DNA from 3 places in the Methylophilus glucosoxydans genome. Region 1 is predicted to be linked to each of the others. Evidence: predicted binding sites of a transcription regulator. Region 1 holds the regulator's gene; each other region holds the start of a gene.
What was found. Region 1 encodes sigma-54, which starts transcription at its own class of promoters, with help from an activator protein. Its sites were predicted from a motif close to TGGCACNNTTCCTGCT; they were not measured.
Positions count from the first base shown of each region.

Region 2: the regulator sigma-54 is predicted to act here: its motif matches at 7,053-7,068, upstream of ACFQ1T_RS03820 (TorF family putative porin).
Region 3: the regulator sigma-54 is predicted to act here: its motif matches at 2,865-2,880, upstream of glnA (type I glutamate--ammonia ligase).

Region 1 covers NZ_JBHTJW010000001.1:79,429-89,671, forward strand. Annotated here, with positions in the region: gene ACFQ1T_RS00365 (DUF350 domain-containing protein) at 1-126, opposite strand, end outside; gene ACFQ1T_RS00370 (hypothetical protein) at 142-285, opposite strand; gene ACFQ1T_RS00375 (DUF4178 domain-containing protein) at 299-2,254, opposite strand; gene ACFQ1T_RS00380 (SPFH domain-containing protein) at 2,267-3,265, opposite strand; gene speD (adenosylmethionine decarboxylase) at 3,391-3,762, shown strand; gene gltA (citrate synthase) at 3,816-5,105, opposite strand; gene ACFQ1T_RS00395 (anhydro-N-acetylmuramic acid kinase) at 5,289-6,416, opposite strand; gene tyrS (tyrosine--tRNA ligase) at 6,541-7,779, shown strand; gene ACFQ1T_RS00405 (RNA polymerase factor sigma-54) at 7,825-9,369, opposite strand; gene lptB (LPS export ABC transporter ATP-binding protein) at 9,376-10,119, opposite strand; gene lptA (lipopolysaccharide transport periplasmic protein LptA) at 10,128-10,243, opposite strand, start outside.
Region 2 covers NZ_JBHTJW010000002.1:265,313-275,555, forward strand. Annotated here, with positions in the region: gene ACFQ1T_RS03790 (PilC/PilY family type IV pilus protein) at 1-3,465, shown strand, start outside; gene ACFQ1T_RS03795 (hypothetical protein) at 3,797-3,955, opposite strand; gene ACFQ1T_RS03800 (hypothetical protein) at 4,161-4,568, shown strand; gene ACFQ1T_RS03805 (DUF1993 domain-containing protein) at 4,573-5,076, opposite strand; gene ACFQ1T_RS03810 (YifB family Mg chelatase-like AAA ATPase) at 5,090-6,589, opposite strand; gene ACFQ1T_RS03815 (accessory factor UbiK family protein) at 6,635-6,883, opposite strand; gene ACFQ1T_RS03820 (TorF family putative porin) at 7,141-8,121, shown strand; gene glnK (P-II family nitrogen regulator) at 8,182-8,520, shown strand; gene ACFQ1T_RS03830 (ammonium transporter) at 8,536-9,939, shown strand; gene ACFQ1T_RS03835 (peptidase domain-containing ABC transporter) at 10,048-10,243, shown strand, end outside.
Region 3 covers NZ_JBHTJW010000002.1:42,075-52,317, reverse strand. Annotated here, with positions in the region: gene glnL (nitrogen regulation protein NR(II)) at 1-555, opposite strand, end outside; gene ACFQ1T_RS02795 (DUF4124 domain-containing protein) at 665-1,156, opposite strand; gene glnA (type I glutamate--ammonia ligase) at 1,283-2,692, opposite strand; gene ACFQ1T_RS02785 (rhodanese-like domain-containing protein) at 3,059-3,508, shown strand; gene aroE (shikimate dehydrogenase) at 3,520-4,338, shown strand; gene mtgA (monofunctional biosynthetic peptidoglycan transglycosylase) at 4,353-5,039, shown strand; gene uvrA (excinuclease ABC subunit UvrA) at 5,337-8,177, opposite strand; gene ACFQ1T_RS02765 (MFS transporter) at 8,256-9,653, shown strand; gene ssb (single-stranded DNA-binding protein) at 9,658-10,188, shown strand.

The DNA of each region.
Region 1 (10,243 bases):
CACTTCCCGCCACAGTTGGTAAGGCGTGATTTTGTCGATGATGACAAAACACAGCCAGAAAATCACTACACCTAGTAATGAAAAAATGACCGAATTTTGCAGATTAGTCAGTAACAGTGTATCCATAATGCTTCCTTTTGTTTACTTATGGTTGGCTTCATGCGAACCGCCGCGGGTGACATGCATGGCATCATCTCTTTGCCAAAAAGGTTCACCGTCATATTGCAGTTTGCAAAAGTAGGCGATTGCCATCATCGCCGTCAATTGATAAATTCTGAGCCACATGGGATGTATCCTGTCAGGTATTATTCATGGGGTGATCGCTTTCAGCCCAGCGTTGCTGCTCAAAATGGTGCCTGAAATGGTAAAAGAGCGCTGGGCCAATGAGCAAGAAAATCAGCACAAACCAGAAATTCTGCCAGAGCGGGACATTGGCAATCACACGCAGGTATTGGGTTTTTCTGGCATTGACGCTGCCATAGCTACGCTCACTTTCTGCTTCAACCTGTAATTGGTAACGTCCTGGTGGAACCGCGCTAAAAACCACGTTTGTATGGCTATCGTTCTCGCGCCAGTATTCGCCCCCATCGTAGCCAGAATAATCGCTGATTTCGCGACTACTGCTGTAAGTCAGCCCGTTTTGCAGATTGACCAGGCTGATACTGGAGAACAACCAGCTATTGTCCAGATTGCCATCAATATCAATCACCACATTGCCATGGTTTGAATGGATCTCAAATGGCTCACTTTCCAGGTTTGCGCTCTCTGGATTAAGCGTACGATAGTTTGACCAGTCGCTGCTGTCTACAGCGCTGACTTCCATGACCTTGCTAAATACGACTTCCTGACGGGATTCAAATACAAACCAGCATTGCAGTACGATGACTAGGACAACAAAGAGTAGCGTGTTTTTTAACCAGGCATCGACCGATGGTTCATACGGACAAGGTTGATTGGCAAACACGCCCTTTGGCGGCGTAAGCAGCAGTTTGCCCTCAAAGGCGTCATTGACTTGTTCTGGCTGCAGGTATTCCCCTTGGCTCCAGTTGATTTCTTTACCTTGCAACTCTTTAATGAGTAAATAAGGTGGCGCAATGTAATCTTCCAGAGAGGCGCTGTCTTCTACCTTTATCCGCCAGTAAAACTCACCCGCCACCCGGTCAATTTTTGCCTTGTAGTTGGCAAAGTGGCGGTAAGTCTTGCCTTCCAGCATGGCGATGGTGTCCCCTGTGTAGCCTTTACTGATAGACGGGGGTTTGAGGATGGGTTTAAGCAGGTTCCAATGGCCTTGACTACAGACCAGCCAGCGAAAACCATAGCCGGGATGGTGGAGTAGATACTCTTCCCAGTAGTGTAATAAGCCCGAGGCTCTGGTAGAGCGGCGCAGGTAGCCTATCACTGTAAACGTTGCGCGTTCAAAGCGGCCAATGCTCCCGAGTGGAATCGGTAATCGGTTTAATTGTTGCAGCTTGTTGGATTGTTTGAGCAGGATTGCCAGTTTGTCATTGCGGGAGTCCAGGACCGTGGCGCAATGGGGGCAGGTGATGGTCTGTGCTTGTTGTAGCCGGAAGTTCAGGTTTCCGCCGCAAGCCGGGCATTGCAGCTGACGGCTGGAAATCTGAATCGCGCTTTGTTCAAGGTCCCGCAGGTTTTGCAGGTGAAGCGCGGTTAACTCAACTGCCTGTCCCAAATAAAGCGTGGGCTTCGCACCATCAAACTCAAGAGAGGCATAGGTTTGTGCAACAGCCAGTTCGACAAAGTGCAAGGTATGGCCTACTGGCACTGCAGCTGATAGCTCGCCCTGTCCGGCAATACATTTGGCAGTTTCAACACGAATCACGGACATGCGCTGGCCGTTGACCGGTACGCTTAAATCCGGAACGAAGCGCTCACGGGGAAGATCAGGAAGTCCCTCATTGACCTGAAAACTCAGGGAGTAATTGCCTGAAGCCTCAGAGAGCCAGCCGGTCTTGCCATGATCAAATAGCAAATGCCAGCTGTTCCAAAGGCCACTTTCATGTTGAAACTGCAGGCGGCCGATCACGGTAAAGCCATCGCCCAGATAGATGCCACTACTGCCAATTTGTAACAAGCTGCGATCTGGCAGCAGTTCGGCCATTTTGCCCAGATTTTCAAGATTAATATCGTTGCGTAGCAACGTGCTCTGGCAATACTCACAGACCATCAACAGCGTCGTGCTGGCACGAAAGTGGACTTTGGCGCCGCAAGCCGGGCACTGACTATACCGTATCACAGCAACAACGCTTTATTTAATTTGACCCAGCAGCTCAGCCTTTTTGGCGTCAAACTCAGCTTGAGTCAACACCCCCTTGCTGACCAAGGTATGCAGCTTCTCTAGTGTGGTAATAATCTCGTCCTGTGTGGCGGTTGGCGTGGCCGCGTTAGCCGGTTGTGCCATCGCCTGGGCCATATTTTGTGCCATCACCAGCCCTGCGCCCATGCCCGCGCCTACCCCTGCCATGCCACCTTCATTTTGCGCGGCTAACGGAATCGCATCAGCGACTTGGTATTGGGTATACCGATTCAAATCGCCCACCATATTCATACTGATACGTTTATCCAGCACAGCCTGAAGCTCTTCCGGAAGCGAGATGTTTTCCACTGCAAGATTGTCCAGAGTCAGACCGTAACGCGCAAATACAGGCGTCATTTGGGCATGCAAGGCTTGCGCTAGCTGGCCCTGGTTGGCGGCCATATCAATAAAAGGGAGTTTACTACTGGCAAACAGTTGTGTGAGTTCAGCGATCATCACATTACGTAGTTGACCATCCAGCTCTTCGACGGTGTAGACCCCTTGTGTGCCGCACACCTCTTTATAAAACAAAGCCGTATCGCTCAGGCGGTAGCTGTAGATGCCAAAAGCCCGCAATCTGACCATGCCAAACTCTGGATCACGCAGGGTAATCGGATTGGGGGTGCCCCATTTGCGGTCAAGTTGCAAACGATGGCTAAAGAAAATCACATCTGACTTGAATGGGGACTCGAATAGCTTGTCCCAATGCTGCAAATTGGTCAGTAGCGGCAAGTTTTTGGTGTTGAGGGTATGCAAACCAGGACCAAAGCTGTCGGCAATTTGACCTTCGTTCACAAACAATACGCTTTGCGAGTCCCTTACGGTTAACTGGGCGCCGTACTGAATCTCCATATCCATCATGGGGTAACGATAAGCGAGTACACCATGACCCTCTTCCGTCCACTGGATGACATCAACAAATTGTTTTTTTACAAAGTCAAAAATACCCACTCTGGCTCCCTGTTTGTTTTTATTTGACTGGACATGGTTAACGCAAAATTACTATACAATGCGAATCGACCAATTATTGTAAATATACTTCAAAATAGTGATCGTTGTATTGCTTCAGTTCGTTTATGAAAAGATTCGCGCATAGTGGATTACACTTGATGGCCAATTTACATGAGGTGGATCTAGGGTTGACCTTGATGACCCGTGTAGACCACTGTCAGCACTTTTGCCGAAAAGTGGTCAGTGATGCAGGATTGACTATTGTAGGCGAGAGCTTCTATGGCTTTGGTCAGGGGCAGGGTGTGACTGGTGCGCTGGTCCTTGCGGAGTCCCACTTGACGATACACACGTGGCCGGAGTCGCGTTATGTGACTTTGGATGTGTTTGTCTGCAACTATCAAGAGGACAATTCAGACAAGGCGAGCCGCGTGTTTGAGGCAGTGATCGCTGCATTCTCTCCGGGGCATGTAGATCGGTTCGAGGTGCAACGAGCATAATCCTAAAATAAAAACGCCGGAGAAATCCGGCGTTTTTATTGTGTGTTGCTATGTTAACGCTGATGCAAAGGAACGAATTCCCGACGTTCAGACCCCACATACAACTGGCGAGGGCGGCCAATTTTCTGTTCGGGGTCGGCATTCATCTCACACCATTGTGAAATCCAGCCTGCAGTGCGGGCCAGGGCAAAAATCGCCGTAAACATCGAATTGGGGATGCCCATGGCGCGCATGACGATGCCGCTGTAGAAGTCCACGTTTGGATAGAGTTTGCGGGAAACGAAGTATTCGTCCTCAAGCGCAATTTTTTCCAGTTCCATCGCCAGTTTGAACATCGGGTCATCGTGCAGGCCCAGTTCATTGAGCACTTCATGGCAGGTTTTGCGCATGATAGAAGCGCGCGGGTCCATGTTGCGATAAACGCGGTGACCAAAGCCCATCAGGCGGAAGCTGTCGGTTTTGTCTTTGGCGCGTTTGATGAATTCGCCGATGCGGCTGACGTCGCCGATTTCTTCCAGCATGTTAAGTGTGGCTTCGTTGGCGCCACCGTGTGAGGGGCCCCATAGCGAGGCGATGCCGGCTGCGATGCAGGCAAACGGGTTGGCGCCGCTGGAGCCGACCAGACGCACGGTAGAGGTAGAAGCATTTTGCTCGTGATCTGCGTGCAGAATCAGGATGCGTTCAAATGCACGGGCCAGAATCGGATTAGGCACATAATCTTCACAGGGCGTGGCGAACATCATGTGCATAAAGTTTTCGGCGTAGCCCAATTTGTTTTTGGGATACATGAATGGCTGGCCGATGTTGTACTTATAGCTCCAGGCGGCAATGGTGGGAACTTTGGCCAGCAGACGCATGGCAGCCACTTTACGTGATTCCGGGTCGGACACATTGTTGTTGTCTGGATAGAAGGCCGCCATGGCGCCTACGACCGCGATCATGACCGCCATCGGGTGCGCATCGCGGCGGAACCCACGAAATACATTGCTCATCTGGTCGTGCAACATGGTGTGTTCGCTGATGGTGCTCACGAATTCTTCACGTTGATTGTTATCCGGCAGTTCGCCGTGCAGCAACAGGTGCGAGACCTCAAGGAAGTCACAGTTCTCGGCCAGTTGCTCAATCGGATAGCCACGGTAGTAAAGCAACCCTTTTTCACCATCAATAAAGGTAATGCCAGATGTACACGATGCGGTAGACATGAAGCCAGGATCAAACGTGAAATAACCATGTTTGCCCAAGCTGCGGATATCAATCACATCCGTGCCCAGTGAGCCTTTTAATACCGGTAGCTCAATTGCGCTACTATCGTTGTCAAATGTAATGGTCGCCTTGGTAGCCATAACGTACTCAGTCTTTAATCAAGTTGGTTAAATTATACGCAATCGTTTTGTTTTATCACCGCTTGTGCGGTGACTGTCGCGGAAAAGTTAAAAAAACAATCAAAAGCCTGCACCAGATGTAATCAAGTCACTGGTGCGTTTGCACTGCTTTTGGGAATCATTGCTACGCGTCGGTGCCGGTGCTTAGTTGGGGTAAACGGCACCCAGAATGCGTGGCCCAGCCGCCCCTGTGACCGCGGCCAGATTGCCCGGCAAATGATCTACACAGCGTTGCGCCAGCCAGGCAAAGGCGACCGCTTCCACCCAGTCCACGCCAACGCCCAATTGATCCGTCAGCTGTATGGACTGGCCAGACAGCGCCTGCAGTCTATTCAGCAAGGCCAGATTATGCGCACCACCCCCACAGACGTAGACTTCCTGAGCCCCTGGGCAGAATCGCGTCAGCGCATCGGTGATGCTCACTGCTGTTAACTCAAGCAAAGTACGCGCCACATTTTGTGCGCTGTCGGGGTACTGATGCAGCAGTTGCATTAACCAGGTGTCGTTAAACAGGTCGCGTCCCGTACTTTTAGGTGCGGCCAGTGCAAAATAAGGATCGGCCAGCATCGCATTGAGCAAGTCTGGATTAATTTTCCCGCCCGCTGCCCAGTGCCCGCTCGCATCATAGGGTTGGCCTGTGTGTTGCTGCGTCCAGGCATCCATGAGCAGGTTGCCGGGTCCCGAGTCAAAGCCTGTGACTTGTCCGTGTGCTGGCAGATCACTCAAGTTGGCAATGCCGCCGATATTAATGACGACGCGATGCCTATCTGCACTCGTAAACACCGCTTGGTGGAAGGCCGGCACTAACGGTGCACCTTGGCCGCCGGCGGCAATATCGCGACTTCTGAAGTCGCCAATGACCGTGATCCCTGTTAATTCTGCCAAGCGGGCATGGTTGCCCAATTGTATGGTGTATGCCATGCCCTCTGCCAGTGTCGGACAGTGCCGGATGGTCTGGCCATGGCAACCGATGGCTGTCACGGCCTCGGCACGGATGTCGGCGAGCTTAAGCAGTTGCTTGACGGCTTGCGCGTAGAGTTCTGCGAGCTGGTTAGCAACCACTGCGGCCTCGTGTAACTCGTTATTGGCGGGCGTGTGCAAGGCCAGTAGACGCTGTTTAAGCGCGTCAGGGTAGGGAAGAAAGTAGGTGGCCGTTTGTGTCAGTTGCTCGCCCCGTTGCGAGGTGAGCACGGCATCCACCCCGTCCAGGCTGGTGCCAGACATCAGTCCAATAAACAAACGTGGCTGGGAGCGATCGGCAGAAACTTGCATGGGTGTCATTTTAACACTGCTCCAGCCGCGCTTACAGAAATGCATGGGATTACGTTAAAATAGCTGTTTTACTTATTTGAGACGGTGCCATCAGTGCGCATCGTTGTATTTGACGGATACCCGCATGACCGATACCAAACAACCCTCATCTGAAGTGCCAGCATTGAGCCCAGAAATTGCCAAGGCGTTGGCCATTATCAAGCGTGGCGCAGATGAGTTACTGATCGAGCAGGAGCTGGTCGAGAAACTGAAAACAGGCAAGCCTTTACGTGTGAAAGCAGGCTTTGACCCTACCGCGCCGGACTTGCACCTGGGTCATACCGTCCTCATTAATAAATTGCGCCAGTTGCAGGATCTGGGCCATCAGATTTTATTCCTGATCGGTGACTTTACCGGCATGATTGGTGACCCGACTGGCAAAAGCGCCACCCGTCCACCCTTAACCGTGGAGCAGGTCAAGGCCAACGCCGATACCTATGCCGCACAAGTCTTCAAGATTCTTGATCCTGCCAAAACCGAGATTGTCTTTAACTCCAACTGGTTAAGTGAACTTGGCGCGGCGGGGATGATTAAACTGGCTGCCAGCCATACCGTGGCCCGCATGCTGGAGCGCGATGACTTTTCCAAACGCTTCAAGGGTAATCAACCGATTGCGATTCACGAGTTTCTGTACCCGTTACTGCAAGGATATGATTCGGTCGCCCTGCAAGCGGATCTTGAGCTCGGTGGTACCGACCAGAAGTTTAACCTGCTCATGGGGCGTGAGTTGCAAAAGCAGGCCGGCCAGTCGCAGCAATGTGTGCTGATGATGCCGCTGCTGGAAGGGTTAGATGGCGTCAATAAAATGTCTAAATCACTCGGTAACTACATTGGCATTAGCGAGGTGCCAGAGACTATTTTTGCCAAGATCATGTCGATTTCAGATGAACTGATGTGGCGCTATATTGATTTGCTGTCTTTTGCGACGCTGGAAACCATTGCCGAATGGAAGGCGCAAGTCGCCAGCGGTGAAAATCCCCGCAATATCAAGGTCGGCTTTGCCCAAGAAATTGTGGCGCGTTTCCATGGTCAAGCCGCGGCTGAAAAAGCCTTGCAGGACTTCCAGACCCGTGCCAAAGGCGGCATCCCGGATGACGTGCCCGAAGTTGAAGTGACCATTGAAGGCGAGAGCATCGGCATTAGCCAATTGTTAAAACAGGCGGGCTTGGTTGAAAGCACCAGTGAAGCCATGCGCGCAGTGCAGCAAGGCGGCGTCAAGCTCGACAGCGTCAAGGTGGATGATAAGAATCTGCCTTTGACTAAAGGTGTGACAGTGATCGCACAGGTGGGTAAACGTAAATTTGCCAAGATCACAATCAGGTGATTTGAGCTGAGAAACAAAAAAGGCCGCATCTGCGGCCTTTTTTGTTTAGAGCGTTTTGCGCAAGTTCGCGGGCGGAATATTCAGGGACTCGCGATATTTGGCTATGGTACGGCGGGCAACGACGATACCTTGTTGTGCCAGTGTGTCGGTGATCTGGTTGTCCGACAAAGGCTTTTTCGGGTTTTCTTCGGCCACCATTTGCTTGATCAAGGCGCGGATAGCGGTGGCAGAGCAGGAGCCGCCTGCATCTGTGGCCACCGAGCTGCCAAAGAAGTATTTGAGTTCATAGACGCCACGCGGTGTGAGCATATACTTATGTGTGGTGACGCGGGAAACTGTGCTTTCATGCAAGTCGAGTTCTTCGGCGATTTCACGAAGCACCAGTGGCCGCATGGCAATTTCACCATGTTCAAAGAAGTTGCGCTGGCGATCTACAATGGCTTGTGACACGCGCAAAATGGTCGAGAAGCGCTGCTGGATATTTTTAATCATCCACTTGGCTTCCTGCATCTGGCTTTGCAGGTATTGGCCTGAACTCTCGCGGTTGCGCTTGAGGATGTCCGCATACATCTGGTTGATGCGCAGTTTGGGGATCACGCCATCATTTAAAGAGGCGACCCAAATGCCCTTGATTTTTTTAACCACCACATCGTGCTGGATAAAGTGATCGTGACTAAAGCTGGAAAACTCGCTGCCGGGTCTGGGGTTTTGCTGGCGGATCAGGTGCTGCGCCGCCTTGAGTACCGCTTCATCGCAACCAAGCACCTTGCGCAGTTTGACAAAGTCTTTGTTGGCAAGCAGCGCCAGGTGGTCTTTGGCAATGGCAATGGCGGTTTGCAAGTGTGGCGTTTCTTGCGGCAAACGCGTCAGTTGCAAGAGCAGGCACTCGCGTAAATCGCGCGCACCTACGCCTACAGGGTCCAGATTCTGGATCAGCTTGAGGGCGGTTTCCAGTTCCAGCAGCTCGACCTCAAGTTCGAGTGGCAAGTGCTCCACAATCTCCTGCAGATCTTGCTCCAGATAGCCATCATCAGTGATGCTATCCAGTAGCAGTTTGACCAGGCTCATGTCACGTTGCGATAAATGTGCCAGTTGTATCTGATCAATCAGATGCTCGCGCAAACTGATGCTGGTGGTTTCCTGTCTGGAAAAGTCACTGTCTTCGTCTTCCTGATGATTGCGTCCGGCTTCGTCCCAGTTGCTGGTGCTGCCAAACTCTTCATAATCATCTTCAAACTCTGGCGGCGTGAATTCCTCGTTTAAATTGGGCAGGTCGCTCTCGCTCCCGCCCAGCTCATCGTGCAAGTCTTCACGCAGACTTTCTGCCGGTGCGGTGATCTCTTGCTGCGTTGCCATGTCAAACGAGCTGGCATCTGTCGGCTCAGCTTCTACAGTGGGGGGAGGCGGTGTGTTATCTTCAAACTCGCCTTCTTCACCGTCTGACATTTCCAGTAACGGGTTTTCCTGCAGGATGGTTTCCAGTTCCTGGTTCAGTTCCAGCGTGGAAAGTTGCAGCAAACGGATCGATTGCTGCAGCTGCGGCGTCAGCGCCAGATTTTGCGAAATACGTAATTGCAGGTTCTGTTTCATGACGGATTACAGCCTAAAATTCTTGCCCAGATACACTTCACGCACACCTTCATTCTGAATGATTTCATCGGGCGTGCCTGCTGCAAACACAGCGCCTTCATTGACAATATAAGCGCGGTCACAGATATCCAGCGTTTCGCGCACATTGTGGTCGGTGATTAAAATACCAATATTCTGACTGCTCAGGTAGCGGATGATTTTCTGGATTTCGATCACCGCAATCGGATCAATCCCGGCGAACGGTTCATCCAGCAAAATAAATTTAGGGTCAGTGGCCAGGCAGCGCGCAATTTCAACGCGTCGACGTTCGCCGCCAGACAAGCTGACGGCCTGACTGTTGCGGATGTGCTGGATATGCAATTGATCCAGCAAGGACTCAAGCCTCGCCTCACGCTGCTCTTCCGTATAGGGACGGGTTTCAAGAATGGCGAGTATGTTGTCGGTTACGCTGAGCTTGCGGAAAATGGATGCTTCTTGGGGCAGATAAGCCAGGCCCATGCGCGCGCGCTCATGCATGGGCGCGCGGCTCACGTCGGCGCCATTCAGCGTAATGTTGCCTTCATCCAGCGCAACCAACCCGACAATCATGTAAAAGCTGGTGGTTTTGCCTGCCCCGTTGGGACCCAGCAAGCCGATCACTTCGCCACTGCGTAACTCAAGCGTCGTGTTTTTGACGACGGTACGGCCCTGATAGGTTTTTTTCAGGCGGTTGACCTGCAAATGGTTCTGATCTGCTGCCATGGTTTCCATCTTTATGCTTACTCTTTGCCTTGCTCACCAGTGTTTTCGGCAGGGGCAGGTTCGACCTTGAGTTGCAAGGAGCGATTCATCCGTAACCCCTGTTGAGAGGTTGGCTTGTTGTCAATGACAGGCG
Region 2 (10,243 bases), on a different contig from region 1:
TCTACAGTGAATGATAGCAATACCTATGTTTACTTGAGGGAACCAAGCGCGCGGTATCGGCTGAGTTTTAGTATCAGTGGTTCGGTGAGAGTGACCAGCGTCAAAATCAATAATATTGAGTTGCTGTCTGCCGCGACCACCTCGAGTTCCAACGCCTCGACAGTCTCTAGCCGCGTACAAAATAATCTCTGTAACTCCTCCATGACAGGCGCTTGCAAATTGGCAGGCAATGTTGTCATCAGCAACAATGGCAGTAGTTTTGATTTTAGTACCTTTGCCGGGGATGCCCTCAACCCGGCCAGTCCGATACAAGTGACTTTTTCCGGGTCGGGAGGCAGCTATACGGCCACACAGTTATCCACGAATAACACGGATATTCCCGGCAGCCTGATATATCAGGAAATTACGACTGCCCAAACCAGTTATAGCGCGCCGGGGGCGACCAGCAAAGGCGCCGAGCGAACCGATTGTGCTGCGGCTACTTGCACCTATAGCGAAGAGTTTACCAATTATGCTAATTGGGTCACCTATTATCGTACACGCATGCTCTCGATGAAAACTGCCGCCAGCCAGGCGTTTAAAGCCCTGGATTCCAGGTATAGGGTGGGATTTGTGACGATTAATAATTCATCTTCTAATTATCTGCCGCTGGCTCCTTTTGACAGCTCGCAAAAGCAATCCTGGTACGATAAATTGTTTGCAGTCAATCCTGGTGGCGGGACGCCGTTGCGCACTGCCCTTGCCAATGTGGGCAAACACTATGCTGGCAAAAAGACGTTAGGAACCGATGATCCGATACAGTATGCCTGCCAATCCAACTTTACCTTGTTGACCACAGACGGCTATTGGAACGATAGCGGCAATCCTACACGCATTAATGGTTCAACTGCGATAGGTAATCAGGATGGCGGCAGTACGCCTGCGCCACAGTTTGATAGCAGTAACAAATCCAATACCTTGGCGGATACGGCCAAGTATTTTTATGACACGGATATCCGTGACAGCACGCTCTCCAATTGCACGGGATCTTTGGGTTCATCCGTTTGTGGCACGGCGACGGATTACCCCAAGCAAAACATGGTCACCTTGACCTTGGGCCTGGGCATTGCTGGGACCCTGCTTTATACCGATGATTATAAAACGCAGACCATGGGCGACTTTAAAGACTTAAGCGCGACGCCCATGCGCAAAAACTGGCCTGATCCCACCCTGGCGGAAAATGGCACCCGTATTGATGATTTATGGCATGCGGCTGTGAATGCCGGCGGCACCTACTATAGTGCCAGCAACCCCAAGCTGTTGCGCGAGTCCTTGGCCAAGGGCTTGTCAGAGATTAAATCCATCCAGGGTGCGAGTGCCGCGGCTGCGGCCAGTAGCCTTGCGCCGACCAATGGCGATAACTTCCAGTATGTGGCCAGTTATCAGTCAGTAAAATGGACGGGTAACCTTGAAGCGCGGACGGTCAATACCAACTCCTTGCAGACCTCTGAAACTGCAGTTTGGTGCGTGGAAAATGTGGCGGCTGAGGCCTGTACCTCTCCAGCCACAGCCTATACCGGACCAGACAGTAACTTGTATTGCAAAACCAGCAACTCCAGCGATTCAACTTGTAGCAACGCTAACGGTTCTCTGGGATCAGTGCTGAATTTTGGTGACGCAACAGCATGCTATGTGCCCATTGCCCGAAGCTGTGATGGCAAGCTCAAAACGCAAATTGGGCAACGTAAAATTTACTTTAACAATAACAATGCACGTGCTGACTTTAAACCTGGTAATTTACCGGCAGCGTATAGAACTAAACTGGAAGAAGGTTATAACGCTTTAAGCCAGATGAAAGCCTTGCCTGCCACCGATCCGAAAATGACAGATACTCAAAAAGCCGACAAGCTGGTTGATTACCTGATTGGGAATAAGACCTATGAAGACAACAGTATGAATACAGTGCCTGCCAACCGCTTATTCAGAGAGCGGCAGGCAACACTGGGCGATATCTCACAATCTCGCCCCAGTTATTTCAGGGCTTCGAACGTTGATTATCTCGATCCTGGCTATAAGGCTTACAAAACTTGGGCTAAAACACGCACAGCCGCCGTCTATGTCGGGGCTAACGATGGCATGCTACATGCGTTCAATGCCAATGACGGCACAGAGCTATGGGCTTTTATCCCATCTCCAGTCATTCCGAATCTGGCCAATCTGGCAGATAAGGAATATGGTGCCAATTACCATACCAATTATGTCAATGGCAGCCCGGTGGTCACGGATATCTGTATCTCAGCTTGCACCGGGGACAATGCGGAGTGGCGTACGATTTTGGTTTCCGGGCTTAACGGGGGCGGGCGTGGCTATTTTGCGCTGGATGTGACCACACCGGAAAACCCACAAGTCCTTTGGGAGTTTTATGCTCAGCCAGATGGCATAAACAATACGCTAGGCTACAGCTTTGGTAATCCGATGGTGACTAAAATGCTGGATGGGCGCTGGGTGGTGCTTCTGACTTCTGGTTACAACAACGGCACCAATGCTCGCAAACTCAACGACGGCACCTTTGTTGCAAACAATCCGGTCGGCGATGGCCGTGGCTATTTGTATGTCCTCGATGCAAGAACAGGCAGCCTGTTAAAAACATTGACGACTGGCGAGGGGGATGCTGCCAACCCTAGCGGCTTGGCAAAAATTTCCGGCTACGCTGAGCAAATGTTTGAGAACAACACGGTATTAAATGTGTATGGTGGCGATTTAAATGGCAATATCTGGCGTTTTAATATCAATACCAATACCGTCAATAAAATTGCGAGCTTGACTGCGGGTGGCGGTACTGCACAAAAAGTGACTACCCAGCCAGAGTTGGGCAAGGTCGATAAAAATATGGTGGTCATGGTGGGTACCGGCAAGTTTCTGGAGCCTGCCGATTTAACCAATACGCCTCAGAACTCTGTCTATGTGTTTAAGGATGGCGGCCAGACCACGCCAATTGGCCGTAGTCAGTTAACGACGCAAGTGTTAAGCGGGGATCGTACGGTGACCTCCACTGGCACGGTGAATTTTGATTCTGGCTATGGCTGGGTGCTGGATTTTCCTGCAGGGGAACGTGTCAATCTGGATCCATTGCTGCTGAATGGCGCCCTGATGATGCCAACGCTCGTGCCAAGTAGTGAGGCTTGTAGTGGTGCCGGCTATGGCTGGTTTAACTTCTTTAACTATAAAAAAGGCGGCTCTTTGTTGCCTAGCGGTGCCATTTCTGAGCCTATGACCACACCCGCCGTTGGGTTTAATATTGTCTATGACGGGAATGGCGTGCCGCATGTTGTGGTGACTGGCAGTAATGACCCTACCCCGCAGCAATTAAGCCTGGATGACCAGATATTTGGGTTGTCGGGATCCAGCAAGGCCACGGTGATTTTCAAGCAAAAAAGCAATGGTAGTTATGGCACCAAGCAAAGCTGGCGTGAATTGATCCAGTAACCAATCCCAGTAACCAATCTGAGGTGTGCAATAAAAAAGCCCCGTAAACGGGGCTTTTTTATGTGATACGGATTACTTTACCTTTTTTGAAAATACATACAATATCAGGCAAATTGCGACGACGATCCCAATCAGTGTGTAGATGCCTGCTGCGCCTAAAAACATGGTTGCCTCCTTCTCGTCCGTTTGAAGAGAAGTTTTATTGTAGGCAAACGTCAGGCGGGTGTCTATCAGTTGAGGGCTGGACCAGTTGGGTGTCTGGGCAAGCAACATGCGATTCTATGCCACGCTATGAACTGCGTAGCGGTGTGAGGCAAACTGCCGGTGTGTTTTACACGACTTCCAGCGTCAGCTCAGCAGGTTTGTAAATTGCCTGAATGTTGCTGTCTGCAGTGATATCTTCAGCCAGATACATAATGTCCTGCGCCGTCATCAATTCTGGCATGCTGGCGGTATAAGTCAGCGGCTCGTCTTGTTGCAAGTCTTTCATGGGGCGTCCTTTAGTTCTGTTTATGTATACTTGTATTAACGTCATCAGGTTTCCATTCTTGAATTAATTTGTTCATGCGATCATTTAAATCTATGTTAATGGTCTTGTATGACGCTTTAATGAACCAATCCAGCTTTTATAAGGGCTGTCGGCCGGTTTGGCTTAAAATATTGGCAGGGTTGAACAACAAAAAGGAGTCGGATGCATGCGTGCGAGTCGGTTTATGTGGGTTGTGTTGATGGCGATGCTGGCGGCGGTGGGGTATTGGTATTGGCAATCGCTGCAGTTGCCAGCGTCTTCACCTGCGCAAAGTGCGCTGGCTCATACTATCAATGAGTGTGATTTGATTTCCAGTAAGGCAGCGGCCGCGTTACCAGAGCAACTACCCTTCCAGAAGCTGGAAAAAGCGGCTAGACAGTCACGCGTGTTGGAACATTGCATGCAAGACCGGGGCTATCAGGAAAATCCTGACTGGGTGGTTGCCGCGAACAAGCAGGCGAAAGCGATGGCCTCTGCCCAAGGAATTTCAGACAGCGAAGCCTATGAGACATTGCGCCGTAAAGCCATGTTGCAGTCAGACCAGCAACCGGGCTACTGGCGCAAACGGCCTTGAGGCATCAGCGCTTTTGACCCAGGTAGTCGGTTTTGCCCAGTGGCACCCCAAGATGGCGCAAAATGTTGTATGCCGTGGTGACATGAAAATAGACATTGGGCATGACCCATTTTTCGAGATAATCCAAGCCGGAGAAGGTCAGATCCACTTTACGTATGGTTAACACCACTTCTTTATGCTCGGCGCCTTCCAGCTGTGAAGGCTTGATGGCTTCGAGAAACGCGACTGTCTTGGCGATTCTGGCGTAGAGCTGTTCAAAACTCGCTTCATCATCCGCATATTGCGGAATGTCTATGCCAGCGAGTCGTCCACCCGCCCCTTTGCTCATGTCACTCACCAGTTGCACCTGTTTGATTAATGGGTACATGTCCACATACAAGCGGCTATTCAGTAGCACTTCTGGTGCGACTTTTTTCTGTTCTGCATAGGCTTCCCCTTGCCGCAGGATGTGCTCGAGATTTTGCAGGTTGCGAATCAGCGGGGCGATACTGGCATCATAAAGTTGCATGTGGAATACGCTTTCAATAGTCATGACGCCGATATTGTAGCGCCTCTGCAATGTGCTTATCCAGAATGTGTTCGGCCTGGGCCAGGTCAGCGATGGTTCTGGCGACCTTGAGGATGCGATGATAGCTGCGGGCAGACAGTGAAAACTTTTGCACCGCCATTTGCAGTAAGTGATTCGCCTGGTCACCCAACTGACAATGGGTGGAAATTTCGAGCGCACCCAAGGCTGCATTCGGTTTCTGTTGGCGGGTCAGTTGACGCTCTCGCGCCTGAATCACGCGTGCACGAATGGCCGCACTCTGCTCACCATGATGGTCATGTGACAACTCTTCTGGCTTGAGTGCTGGCACATCAATATTCATGTCTATCCTGTCCAGCAGCGGGCCGGAAAGTTTATTTTTATAGCGCAGAATTTGCTCAGGCGTACAGCGGCAGCGTTGGGTATAGTGCCCGTAATAGCCACATGGACAAGGATTCATCGCTGCAAGCAGTTGAAACTGGGCCGGGAAAGTTGCTTGTCTGGCTGCGCGAGAAATGGTGATATTGCCACTTTCCAGCGGCTCGCGGAGCACCTCCAGCACTTTCCTGTCGAACTCAGGCAGCTCATCCAAAAATAACACGCCGTGATGGGCGAGGCTGATTTCTCCGGGTCTGGGCACACTGCCACCACCCACCAGTGCCACGGCAGAGGCGGTGTGATGTGGCGCCCTGAATGGCCGCTTTTTCCACTGGCTGGCCGGAAACTGGCCGGTCAGTGACAAAATTGCCGCACTTTCCAGCGCTTCCTGCGTAGTCATGTCTGGCAGAATGCTATTAAACCGGTTCGCCAGCATGCTTTTGCCTGTGCCTGGCGGGCCGCTCATCAATAAACTATGTTGGCCTGCCGCGGCAATTTCCAGCGCGCGCTTGGCGCGTAATTGACCTTTGACTTCGAGGTAATCCGGAAAGCTTAACGAGGATTCTGTCAGCACCAGCGGGTGAGGGGGTAGCGATTGTTTACCAGACAGATGGGCACAGACTTCAAGCAGGCTATTCGCGGCAAAAATGGAACATCCCTCAACCAGGCTTGCCTCATGCGCACTCTCCTGGGGCAAAATCGCCGCCCTTTTATGCGCCGGGCCCTGAATCAGTTGGTAAGTCATCGCCAGGGCGCCGCGTATCGGCCTTAACTCGCCTGTCAGTGCCAGCTCGCCAGCGATGACATAGTTGGTCAGCGCTTGTTTAGGTAATTGCCCGGAGGCTGCCAAAATCCCAAGCGCAATCGGCAAATCGTAACGGCCACCCTCTTTGGGCAGATCTGCCGGTGCCAGATTGACTGTAATCCGCCGCGCCGGGAATTCAAACTGTGCGGTTTGAATCGCCGCCCTAACCCGGTCTTTGCTCTCTTTCACTTCGGTTTCTGGCAGCCCGACGATAGTGAAGCTGGGCAGGCCATTGGCGAGATGCACTTCTACCACCACTTCTGGTGCATCCATCCCACTTAGGGCCCGACTGTATAACACGGCCAAACTCATGTAGCACTCCCGCACCAAAGAATGCTAACAATTGTAAATTAAATTTTACTTTCTGGCGGCGTTGGCTTGTTCTAGCTGGCTGATTTTTTCTTCAAGCTGTTTTAATTGTTGCTGCGTGCGTGCCAGCAAAGCGGCCTGAATATCAAATTCCTCGCGCGAAACAAGTTCCATTTTGGGGAGCATGCCCTGAATTAGTGCATGCAAGTTGGTTTCAAGCTCTGAAATGGGGCTTGAATCAATTAGTTGTTTGATTTTAAAAGATAATTCTTTAATTTTTTCGTTTGAAAATAGCATGGCAGGCTCTCCTTGTGAGGCTATTTTAGCATGTAAGCACATCAAAAAAGTGTATGCAAATAGTTGATTTTTATATGTTTTTAATAAATAACAGACTGTTGCGCTATTAATTTAACTTTTTTGATTAAATCATTTCATTAATTTATTGATTTTTAATGATTATATAGGTTGGCACGTGCTTTGCTTTTAGGTCAATGTTGTTTCATTCTCGTTTACAACAATTCGATCAAGATTTTCACAGAGAGAGGACTAAATAAATGCGCCAATCTAAGTTAATTACAGCTGTACTTGCGACACTGTCTTTCGCTAATTTCGCACATGCCGATGAGCCACAGGTTTTGCATGAAGAGCTTAAAGAGGCAAAAGCACCATACATGGAAGAAAAACAAAGTAGTTCCGATTGGACTGCCACAGGTAACATCGGTGTGGTATCTGACTACTACTTCCGTGGTATTTCACAATCCTGGCATAAGCCGACTGTACAAGGCGGTATGGATATTACGCATTCTAGCGGTTTCTATGCCGGTGTCTGGGGTTCTGGTGTAACACCAAATACCTATCCTGATGCAAACACTGAAATTGATGTTTACGCAGGTTTTAACGGTACGATACCAGCAGTGGAAAAACTGGGTTATACGGTTGGTATTTATGGATACATGTATCCGGGCGGTTCTTGGAAAAAATATAGATTCACTGGTGCCAACAATCCTGACAACAGTCAAGCCCAACAAACACCTCAAGGTGGGCGTTGGGATACATATGAATTTAATGCGGGTATCTCATATGACTGGATTAGCGCAAAACTTTCTTATACATTGACTGACTGGTTTGGCGCAGATAGAAAAACTGGTTGGACTGGTAGTACAAAAGGGTCTACTTATATTGAAATTAACGCTGCATATCCGTTGCCATGGTGGGACTTAACTCTGATTGCACACGTAGGCGCACTTGATGTTAATGGTCGTCTAAACACAGATTATATCTCAAGTTCTGGACAGCAGCCTTCAGCCACTACTGAAAGAACTACCCCCGACTACACTGACTGGAAAATTGGTTTAAGTAAGGCTTTCAAGATCGGTGCCACAGAAGGTTGGAATGCTGGTGTGTACTGGGTGGATTCAAGCAACGATAGCTACTGGAGTGACAAAGGCTATGGTGGCTCTAGCTTTAACGGGAGTACACAAACTAAAAACCTGAGCGATGGTCGTTTTGTGCTGACTTTGGGTCGTACATTCTAACTAAGCAAGTTTTAGATCTGGCGGGCATGTGCCTGCCAGAGTTAACAACGGGAGAAGCAAATGAAATTTGTATCCGCAATAATCAAGCCATTCAAGCTTGATGAGGTGCGTGAGGCTTTGTCCAATATTGGCGTACAAGGCATCACTGTCACTGAAGTCAAAGGATTTGGCCGTCAAAAAGGGCACACTGAGTTGTATCGTGGTGCTGAATATGTCGTAGATTTTTTGCCTAAAGTTAAACTCGAAGTTGCGATCAAAGATGACATGCTGGATCAGGTCGTAGACGCGATTGAAAAAGCAGCCGCAACAGGCAAAATCGGCGATGGCAAAGTCTTTGTCTTCGATTTGGAACAAGTTTACCGTATACGTACCGGCGAAACCGGTCCGGATGCGCTATAAGAAAGGGCTTCTGTTATGAAGAAAATTCTTTCCATATTATCGCTGGTCGCCGTGATGGGTCTGGCGGCAAGCCCAGTCAGTTATGCAGAAGAAACTGTGACCGAAACCATCACAGTACAAGAAACCGTTTCTACTGATGCGGCACCTGCGGCCGAAGCGCCTGCAGCGGCCGAAGCTGCCCCTGCTGCTGAAGCAGCACCAGCCCCAACGCTGGATGTGGGTAATACCGCGTTTATGATTGTTGCCACTGTGCTGGTGATTTTGATGACGATTCCTGGCCTGGCGTTGTTCTACGGCGGTTTGGTGCGTCAGAAAAATATGTTGTCAGTGCTGATGCAAGTGTTTGTTGTCTTCTCTATGATTTCTGTATTGTGGGCTGCGTATGGTTACAGCATGGCTTTCAGCGAAGGTAACATGATTGTCGGTGGATTAAGCAAGGCGTTTCTGGCGGGTATTACACCAGCTAGTTTGTCTGGCACGATTCCAGAGTATGTATTCTTGACCTTCCAGCTGACATTTGCTGCCATTACACCGGGGTTGATTGTTGGTGGTTTTGCTGAGCGTATGAAGTTCTCTGCTGTATTGTTGTTCACGGCATTGTGGGTGACTTTTGCCTACATCCCAATCGCACACATGGTATGGGGTGGTGGTTACCTGGCAGAGCTGGGTGCCAAAGACTTTGCTGGTGGTACTGTCGTACATATCAACGCTGGTATCGCTGCCTTGATTGGTGCCATCATGTTGGGCAAACGTATTGGTTACGGTAAAGAAGCCATGCCTCCGCACAACCTGGTGATGACCATGATTGGTGCTTCCTTGCTGTGGGTAGGTTGGTTTGGCTTTAACGTCGGTAGTGAACTGGCTGCTGATGGCATTGCCGGTATGGTGCTGATCAATACACAATTGGCAACAGGTTCTGCTGTACTGGGCTGGATTTTTGCTGAATGGTTGTTCAGAGGTAAGCCAAGCATGCTGGGTGCCGCTTCTGGTGCAGTGGCTGGTTTGGTTGCGATTACCCCTGCTTGCGGCTTTATCGGCCCGATGGGTTCGATCATCCTTGGCTTCACTGCCAGCTTTATCAGCCTGTGGGGCGTGACTAAACTGAAAGGTGCACTGGGCTACGATGACTCACTGGATGTGTTCGGTGTGCACGGCTTGGCCGGTATCTGGGGTGCTGTTGGCACTGGCGTATTGATGTCACCAGGTTTGGGTGGTGTTGGTTACGCAGAAGGTGTGACGATGGGTGGTCAGGTCTCTACTCAGATCATCGCAGTGGTCGTGACCTTGATCTGGACAGGTATTGTGAGCGTCATTCTTTACAAAGTGGTAGATGCGGTTGTCGGTCTGCGTGTGAGTGAAGAATATGAGCGCGAAGGTCTGGACACGACTGAACATGGCGAGCGTGCTTACAGCTTGTAATCGTTGTGTGGTATAAAGAAACGGCTCTAGTTAGAGCCGTTTTTTTTTGGGAACTAATATAAACGGTTGTTATCCATTTACAGGGCCTAGTTAACAACAATTCTTATTATGGCAAACATTCATACAACATCTCTCAGCCCTTTTCAAAGAGTCGTCAAATTACTCTCATTTGAAAAACAGGACATTTTGCTGCTGTTTTATTTAACTGCAGCTTATGGTGTGCTGGGTATCGCGACCCCTGTTGCCGTGCAGGCGATGGTGAATATCGTCACCATGGGCGGCGTATTGCAGCCGCTGTACGTAG
Region 3 (10,243 bases), on a different contig from region 1:
TAGTCTGTCAGCCTCTTTGATAATCACCTGGGTATATTCTTTTAGGCTGGGTTGCGGCAACTCAAATTCAAGCAATTGTGCCGCACCACGCAAGCCGCCTAGCGGGTTGCGGATTTCATGTGCCAGATTTCGCAGCAGTTCAGAATTGGCTTGCTGCTGTATCAACATGCGCTCTTCACGCGCAATACGCAATTGCTGATCCATTTGCACAAACTCCAGAATCAGCATGTCTTCCGGCGTTTGGTTGAACGCGGCTGAAATAGGGGTGGCTGTGCAGGTCACGGCCGTTGTATGGCCGCGTTGGGTTGTCAGTGCAAACTCATGCTCACGATATGGGCTCTGTGTTTCTATGGCGTTGGTCACGGCCATTTGCAAAATTTCGCAATTCACAAACACGTCATGGATATGCGCCCCTTGAATCTGGTTGGCACTAAATGCAAACAGAATCTCGGCGCTGGAGTTTGCGTAAGTAACTTCTAGTTGGTTATTAAGCAAAATGACTGCCGTGGCAATATGCTCTAAACCACTAAAGCCGTTGGGAGATTTCTGTACCATGTCCTGAGCTTGTTAAAAAGAGTGAATCACGCCCTGTTTTAAAGCAAAACCCAAGCCAATTCTTGTGCACAACGCAAAAATGATTGAGAAAACTCCCAAAATGGTGCATTTAAAGATTGAGCTCTTTATTTAACAGCTCGATATTACGCTCATGCGCCTGAATTTCGGCCTCAATGACGCGCAGCTTTTCCTCATATTTGGCGACGTTTCTAAACGTTTTGCCATTCGCGCCTCTGTAGACTTCTGGCGTGTTCTGGGCTTCTTCATATAACAGGCGAGCATTCTCAAGTGCTTGTTTTTCTTGAGAAAGCTCGTTCATTAATAGCTCTCGCCGCTTTTGGTCGCGTTGATTTTGTGTCTGATTATCGACTTTGGGAAAATCGGCCGGAGAGGGTGTTCTGACATTGGCTTTTTTCTCCCTGGCAGGGGGTGGAGGCTCTGCGGTTCTGGGCCCACTAATAATGAGCTCTGCCTTGCTTTTGCCTTCGGGTTTGATATTGGTATAGGTGGTGACGCCGTTACTGTCGGTATATTTGTAAATATCTGCCCAGCTTTGGTTGCACATGAGCGCGAAGGTGCAAATGTAAAAAAGTCTTTTCATGGCAATAGTTTAGAGTAGATCGTTGAGGGTATCAACGTCTGCTCGCCTAAAAACGTTGACGGAACAGCGCGCACATAAAAAAACAGGGCAGCCTGGGCTGCCCTGTTTTAGTGCGTGCTCTTGTGATTAGCAGGAGTAGTACAGACCAAATTCCACTGGGTGTGGTGTTTGGCGCAGTTTAGTGACTTCTTCCATTTTCAATGCAATGTATGCATCAATCCAGTCGTCTGAGAAAACGCCGCCGCGTGTTAAGAACTCGCGGTCTTTATCCAGATACTCCAATGCTTGTTCCAGAGATGAACATACCGTTGGGATCAATGCATCTTCTTCTGGTGGCAGATGGTACAAGTCTTTAGTCGCTGGTTCACCTGGGTGAATCTTGTTCTGAACGCCATCCAGACCAGCCATCAACAGGGCTGAGAAAGCCAAGTATGGGTTAGCAATCGGGTCTGGGAAGCGAGCTTCAACACGACGGGCTTTATCAGAATGCACGAACGGAATACGAATCGCAGCAGAACGGTTTTTAGCGGAGTAAGCCAGTTTGACTGGTGCTTCGTAATGCGGTACCAAGCGCTTGTAGGAGTTAGTACCTGGGTTGGTAATCGCATTCAGTGCGCGCGCATGCTTGATGATGCCGCCGATGTAGTACAGAGCGAAATCGCTCAGGCCAGCATAACCATTGCCTGCAAACAGGTTTTTACCATCTTTCCAAACGGATTGGTGAACGTGCATACCAGAGCCGTTATCGCCAAACATTGGTTTTGGCATAAATGTGGCTGTTTTACCATAAGCATGGGCTGTGTTAGTCACTACGTATTTCAGGATTTGTGTCCAGTCAGCACGTTGTACCAAGGTCGCAAACTTAGTACCGATTTCACATTGACCGGCTGTTGCCACTTCGTGGTGGTGCACTTCAACAGGCACGCCCAGTTCTTCTAAGGTCATGACCATGGCAGAGCGGATGTCATGCAATGAATCGACAGGAGGCACTGGGAAGTAGCCGCCTTTAACGCCTGGACGGTGGCCAGTGTTGCCGCCCTCGAATTTTTCACCTGAGGACCAAGCGGCCTCTTCGGAGTTGATTTTCACAAAGCTACCACCCATGGTGGCATCCCATTGTACGCTGTCAAAAATGAAGAACTCTGGCTCTGGACCAAAGTAAGCAGTGTCGCCCAGGCCGCTGGATTTCAGATAAGCCTCTGCGCGCTTAGCCAGGCTACGTGGGTCACGGTCATAGCCTTTGCCATCGGTAGGGTCTACCACGTCACAGGTCAGAACCAGGGTTGGTTCGTCAAAAAATGGATCGATGAATGCGGTGCTTGCATCAGGCATCAATTGCATGTCAGAGGCTTGAATGCCTTTCCAGCCAGCAATGGAAGAACCATCAAAGGCGTGACCTTCGGTAAATTTATCTTCGTCGAAGGCAGACACTGGCACGGTCACGTGCTGCTCTTTACCTCTGGTGTCGGTAAAACGGAAATCAACAAATTTGATGTCGTTTTCCGCAACCAGTTTCATTACGTTTGCAACGGACATTACATTCTCCTCAGTGATCAAGATCTAAAATGATTCAACTTGCGCACGCAAAAAAGGGACATGTTGCGGATGTCCCGGAACGTGAGCAAATATAAAAACACAAACTAGCAAAACAAATAGATATGTGGAATTTTTGGTTTACGAATTCCATTGAATCTTAGGATGTAATAGTAGCAGGAAGCATGCCACCCAAAAACAGGCATTTTGCATGGATATGAGATATCTGACATAAAAAAGCAAAATCAATGCGCACCAAAAAGGTGCTAAACAACAAATTGAGCACAAAAATGGTGCTCCATGCGCTTGCGTGACTTTCACAGGTATACTCGCGGTTTGACTAGCTTATTAAAAGAACGAAGGTGTCCTTTGGAAAGTGTTGAGAAAATCTTGCAACAAGCCGTTCAGCGTGCTCAGCAAAATGGTTTGCCGTATGCCGGCGCGATGACGCCCCAGGAGGCGTATGCGCTGATTAGCCAAGATCAAAATGCGGTGTTGGTGGATGTGCGCTCACGTGCCGAGTTGGAGTTGGTTGGGCGCGTGCCGATGGCGGCCCATCTGGAATGGGCGTTTTATCCAGGCATGATTGCCAATCCTGAGTTTGCCGATCAGCTACAGGCGCTGGTTGATCCTGCGCGCACCGTCGTATTTATGTGCCGCACGGGTGGCCGCAGCCATAATGCCGCATTACTGGCACAAAAACTTGGATATGCCAATGCCTATAACATGCTCGAAGGCTTTGAAGGCGAAGCGAATGAGGCCAAGCAAAGAACCCTGATCAATGGCTGGAAACATGCAGGCTTGCCCTGGTCCAACTAGGTGATCTTGCTATGTCGGTTGAAAAATACGCAGTCATTGGCCACCCGATAGCACATAGCAAATCGCCGTTGATTCACCAGGCATTTGCGCTGCAATTTGGCAAGACGATTGTTTACGAAAAGGTGTTGGCACCTCTGGATGGCTTTGCGTCCACGGTGCAGCAATTGCAGCAGCAAGGGTATGTGGGTGCAAATGTCACGGTGCCATTCAAATTTGAAGCCTATGACTTAAGCCAGACTTTATCTGAACGCGCGCAGGCGGCTGGGGCAGTGAACACCCTCAGTTTTGGCCAAACGCAAATTCAGGGCGACAATACTGATGGCTGTGGGCTGGTCAATGACATTCTCAAACATCACCAGACGGCCCTGGCCGCAAAAAAAATCTTGTTGCTGGGCGCAGGCGGCGCTGCGCAAGGTGTGATGCTGCCGTTGATTGCACAAGGCCCGGCGCAATTGACCATTGCTAACCGCACACAGGACAAGGCGCAAGCCATGCTGGATAAGTTTGCGGACGCGGGGGGGCAATGTGGCGTCTCGCTGGCTGTGACCACGTTTGCAGCACTTACCGAGACCTATGATGTGGTCATTAATGCCACTTCTGCAGGATTGACTGAAACGCCATTACAGTTTTCATCGCATGTCTTTGGCACGCATACCCTGGCTTACGACATGATGTACGGCCGGGAGACGCCGTTTATGCAGCAGGCGCGCACCGCAGGCGCACAGGTGGCAGATGGTTTGGGTATGCTCATCGAGCAGGCGGCGGAAGCGTTTTTTATCTGGCATGGATTGCGTCCTGACACGGCCCCAGTGATTCAGACATTCCGCTAATCTTCATTTCTGTCATGAAACAAAGCATCAAGCTGTTTTTCGTCCTGTTTTTGCTCTGGGTACTGTTGTATCAGGTCTGGATACTCGGCCATATTTTGTGGTGGGTAGATCACAATCCGGACGCCACTGCCTTCATGCAGGCGCGGCTGGAAGTGATGCAAGAAAGCCATCCCGAAGCCACCATACAGCAGCAGTGGGTGCCTTACGCCAAGATCAGCAACCATTTAAAACGCGCAGTGATTGCAGCGGAAGACAGCAAGTTTGTTGACCATGAAGGCTTTGACTGGGCCGGGATCGAAACCGCCTTTGAGAAAAACCTAAAGAAGGGCAAAATCGTCGCTGGCGGCTCCACCATCAGTCAGCAACTGGCCAAGAATTTGTTTTTATCCGGGCATCGCACGCCCTGGCGTAAAGCACAAGAAGCGGTGATTACCTTTATGCTGGAAAAGCTCATGACCAAGCGCCGGATTCTGGAAATCTACCTGAACGTGATTGAGTGGGGCGAGGGCGTGTTCGGTGCCCAAGCGGCGGCCAAGCATTACTTTCACGCTTCGGCCGCCAGTCTGGCACCCGCCCAAGCGGCGCGCTTGGCGGCCATGATTCCTAACCCTCGTTTTTATGATCTGCACCGCAGTACCCGCTATTTAAATCGCCACACCGCCACCATTCAGGCGCGCATGCGATTGGTCAAAATACCCTGATTTTACGGGCCTGATTTAGGCATGAACGTGAAACATGCCTGCATACAATGTTTGCTATCAATGGATTTGATACATCATTTCCATCGGCGGTGTATGCAGATGCACCGTCAGGCAGGTTGCATGTTGACCTTAGCCTTTGACAGCGAGATGTTTTACAAGGGTGTGAGGTAACGGCCAGGTAACTGGCCGTATTTTTTGCTGCGCACACAAGCACAGGGCGGAAACCCTGTGGCGTAATCCGGAATTTACACTCCGGATTGAATTTTATCGCTAAAGAAAAATGCTGACGGGGTAAACCTATGCGTTCGCCTTTTGGTTGAGCTGTTTTAACAGCGGAATAAGGTAACGGCCCGTGTAGCTGGCGCTGTTGTCTGCCAGCGTTTCCGGCGTACCGACACCGACCACCACGCCTCCGCCATCGCCGCCTTCGGGGCCCATGTCGATCAGCCAGTCGGCGGTTTTGATCACGTCCAGATTATGTTCGATGATGACCACGGTATTGCCCGCGTCACGCAAACGGTGAATCACGTCCAGCAATAACTGGATATCCGCAAAGTGCAAACCGGTGGTGGGTTCATCGAGGATATACAGCGTACGGCCGGTATCGCGTTTGCTGAGTTCCAGTGCCAGTTTGACCCGTTGTGCTTCACCGCCAGACAGTGTGGTGGCCGATTGCCCCAGCGTGATATAGCCCAGGCCCACGTCCAGCAAGGTTTTCAGTTTGCGTTCAATCACCGGCTGCGCATTAAAGAACTGGTGCGCTTGTTCCACCGTCATGGCCAGCACTTCGTGGATGTTTTTGCCCTTGAACTGGATTTCCAGCGTTTCGCGGTTATAGCGCTGGCCTTTGCAGACGTCGCAAGGGACATACACATCTGGCAAAAAGTGCATTTCCACACGGATCACGCCATCGCCCTGGCAGGCTTCGCAACGGCCGCCCTTGACGTTAAATGAGTAACGGCCTGGACCATAGCCGCGCGCGCGGCTTTCCGGCACGCTGGCAAACAAGTCACGGATTGGCGTAAACAAGCCGGTATACGTCGCCGGGTTGGAGCGCGGTGTGCGGCCAATCGGGCTTTGGTCAACATCGACCACCTTGTCAAAAAACTCCAGACCTTCAATGCTTTGGTGCGCGGCAGGTTCGGTGCTGCTGCCATACAAGTGCGCGGCGACCACGCGGTAAAGCGTGTCGTTGATCAGCGTCGATTTGCCGCTGCCGGAGACGCCCGTGACGCAAGTCAGCAGACCGACCGGAATCTCAATACTGACGTCTTTGAGGTTGTTCCCGCTGGCGCCATTCAGTTTGATCATGCGCTTGGGGTCTGGCTGCGTCCGTGGCAGCTTGAAGGTTATCTGTTTTTTGCCGCTGATGTATTGCCCGGTCAATGAGTTGGGGTCGGCTTCAATCTGGGCCGGGGTGCCAAAAGACACAATATTGCCGCCATGCTCGCCCGCGCCGGGGCCAATGTCGACAATAAAATCTGCCAACTGAATGGCATCCTGGTCATGTTCGACCACAATCACGCTATTGCCAATGTCGCGCAGGCGCTTGAGGGTTTCGAGCAGGCGGTCATTGTCGCGCTGGTGCAAGCCGATGGAAGGCTCATCCAGCACATACATGACGCCAGTCAGGCCGCTGCCGATTTGCGAGGCCAGGCGGATACGCTGCGCTTCGCCGCCAGACAGGGTTTCTGCCGAGCGCGACAGCGACAAGTAGTCCAGACCGACATTGGTTAAAAACTTGAGGCGGCTTTCGATCTCCTTGACGATCTTGTCGGCAATCGCCAGCTTTTGCCCGCTCAGTTGTAGTGTCTCAAAGAAATTCAGCGCCTGTTTGAGCGGCACTTCGCAGATCTGGTGAATGTTTCTGTCGCCGACCTTGACGTGGCGTGCCTCTTTGCGCAAACGCGTGCCGCCACAATCCGGGCAGGCAGTCGCATTGATATATTTTGCCAGCTCATCGCGCACCGCAGTCGAGTCACTCTCGCGATAACGGCGTTGCAGGTTATTGATAATGCCTTCAAAGGTATGTGACTTGCTAAAGAAGGTGCCTCGCTCATTGAGGTATTTAAAGGCGATTTGCTCGCGGCCAGAACCATACAGCAGAATTTGCTGGGTTTCTTCAGGCAGCGTCTCAAACGGCGCTTCCAGGTCAAAGTCATAATGCTGGCTCAGGCTGGCCAGCATCTGAAAGTAAAACTGGTTGCGCTTGTCCCAGCCTTTAATCGCGCCACTAGCCAGTGATAAATGCGGAAAAGCCACCACGCGCTTGGGATCAAAAAACGTGACCTGACCCAGGCCATCGCATTTTGGGCAAGCGCCCATCGGGTTGTTAAAGCTGAATAAACGCGGCTCGAGTTCGGCCAGTGAGTAGTCACACACAGGGCAAGAGAACTTGGCAGAGAACAGATGTTCTTTTTCGCTATCCATCTCCAGCGCGACCGCTTTGCCATCTGCCAGCCGCAATGCGGTTTCAAACGATTCAGCAATCCGTTGCTTCATGTCTTCGCGCACTTTAAGGCGGTCGACGACCACGTCTACACTGTGCTTGGTAGTTTTTGCCAACTGCGGCAGGCTATCCATTTCGTAGATCTTGCCATCAATGCGCAAGCGCACAAAACCTTGGGCCTTGAGCGTATCAAACAGATCCAGCTGCTCGCCTTTACGGTTAGAGACGACCGGCGCCAAAATCATCAGCTTGGTGTCTTCCGGCAACTTGAGCACACTGTCCACCATCTGGCTCACGGTTTGTGCCTCAAGCTTGATGCCATGCTCTGGGCATTCCGGGTCCCCGGCACGTGCATACAGCAAACGCAGATAGTCGTGGATTTCAGTGACAGTGCCGACCGTGGAACGCGGGTTGTGTGAGGTCGATTTTTGCTCGATGGAGATGGCCGGTGACAAGCCTTCAATCAGGTCCACATCCGGTTTGTCCATGCGCGCCAAAAACTGGCGGGCATAGGCAGATAAACTTTCGACGTAGCGGCGCTGTCCTTCTGCATACAAGGTATCAAAAGCAAGCGAAGACTTTCCTGAGCCTGACAGGCCGGTGACCACAACCAGTTGGTTGCGCGGAATATCCAGATTGATGTTCTTGAGGTTATGGGTGCGCGCCCCGCGAATTTTGATAAATTCCATGATACTTTCACGAACAGACAGCCAACCTGATAATATACGCAATTATTTGAAATTAAGCCAAGTTTTCTTAAAGCATTCATGCAGTTCTCCGAAAAAATGACCCAACTGGAAACCCGTGCCACTGCGGCATTGGCCTCCATCTACGGGCTACGTATGTTGGGCATGTTTTTAATTCTGCCTATTTTTGCCATTTATGCCGAAACCCTGCGCGGCGGCAATAACCATACCCTGATTGGTCTCGCCCTGGGCGCCTATGGCTTCATGCAAGTCATTTTCCAGTTGCCGTTTGGCATGGCGTCTGACCGTTTCGGCCGTAAAAAACTGATTTATCTGGGCTTGATCATGTTTGCGCTGGGCAGTGTCTGCGCCGCAATGGCGCAAGATATTTACATGGTCATTGTCGGGCGGGCGATTCAGGGTGCGGGTGCCATTTCTGCCGTGGTGACTGCGCTGGTGGCCGATTCCACCCGCGAAGAGCACCGTACCCAAGCCATGGCCATGATAGGCGCAACCATAGGCGTGACCTTTGCCGTGTCACTGGTTGCGGGCCCCATCCTCAACCAATGGATAGGCGTGCCAGGCATTTTCTGGCTCACCGCCGTGCTGGCCATTCTCGCCATCGGCGTGGTCAAGTTTGCCGTGCCAGAGCCCTTGCATGCGCACTTTCACTCCGACGCCCAAGCGGTGCCCGCCAAAATCGGCGAGGTATTACGCGATAAGCAACTGCTGCGCTTGAACTTTGGCACGTTTTGCTTACATGGGGCGCAAATGGCCATGTTCATGGTGGTGCCGTTTGCCATCAAGCACAGCACCGGCATGAACGAAAATACCCACTGGAAAATTTATTTACCAGTGCTGCTGATTTCATTCATCTTAATGGTGCCCGCCATCATTTATGCCGAGAAAAAAGCCAAGCTTAAACCAGTGTTTATCAGCGCCGTCGGCCTCATGCTGTTCACGCAAATCGCCTTCATGTTCAGCCTCAACAGCCTTTGGGGCATTGTCACCACCCTGTTCTCGTATTTTGTGGCGTTTAATATCCTTGAGGCCTCGTTGCCGTCACTCATCTCAAAAATGGCGCCGGTCGCCGCCAAAGGTACCGCCATGGGCGTGCACAACACCGCACAGTCTTTTGGCATGTTTTTAGGCGCCGCCCTCGGTGGCTGGCTCTCGCACACCTATGGCAGCAGCACCGTGTTTGTCTTCTGCGCTGTGCTCATGCTGATCTGGTTTGGCCTCGCGCTCGGCATGCAGGCACCGCCCAGTGTCAAAACCAAAATGTTCCATTTGCAAGCAGGGTATAATGACGCCCAGGCCGCCAAACTGGTGCAAGATATCCGCGCGATGGAAGGCGTCTATGAAGTCGTCGCCATTCCCTCAGAAACCATGCTCATGGTAAAGTTGGAAAATCAGCGCAGCAAAGCATTTCAGGCGGCATTGTCGCAAGCAATCATGAATCGAATAGGGGAGTCGTAACACCATGGCATCAGTCAACAAAGTGATTTTGATGGGCAATCTCGGGCGTGACCCTGAAGTGCGCTACATGCCAAACGGTGAGGCAGTGGCTAACTTCAGTATCGCCACCACCGAAAACTGGAAAGACAAATCCGGCGTGCGCCAGGAAAAAACCGAATGGCACAACATCGTCATGTACCGCCGTTTGGCCGAAATCGCCGGTGAATACCTGAAAAAAGGCCGCCCGGTCTATATTGAAGGCCGTTTGCAAACCCGTAAATGGGAAAAAGATGGCGTCACCCGCTACAGCACCGAAATCGTCGCCGACCAGATGCAAATGTTAGGCACTGGCCGTGAAGGTGGCAGCGCCTCTTATGATGGCGGTGAGATGGATCAAGGCGGCGGAATGGACGACTACAACCAGGCCCCACCACGCCAGCAGCAACCTGCTATGGGCAGCGGTAACGCCGCTGGCGGCGCAAACCGCAATGCCTTCCAGCCTGCTAGCAAGCCAGCTGGCAACTTTGACGATTTTGATGACGATATTCCGTTTTGAGTCTGACAATAATTAAAATTGTAGATTTTAAGTTTATAAAGCCCTGTTTTTACAG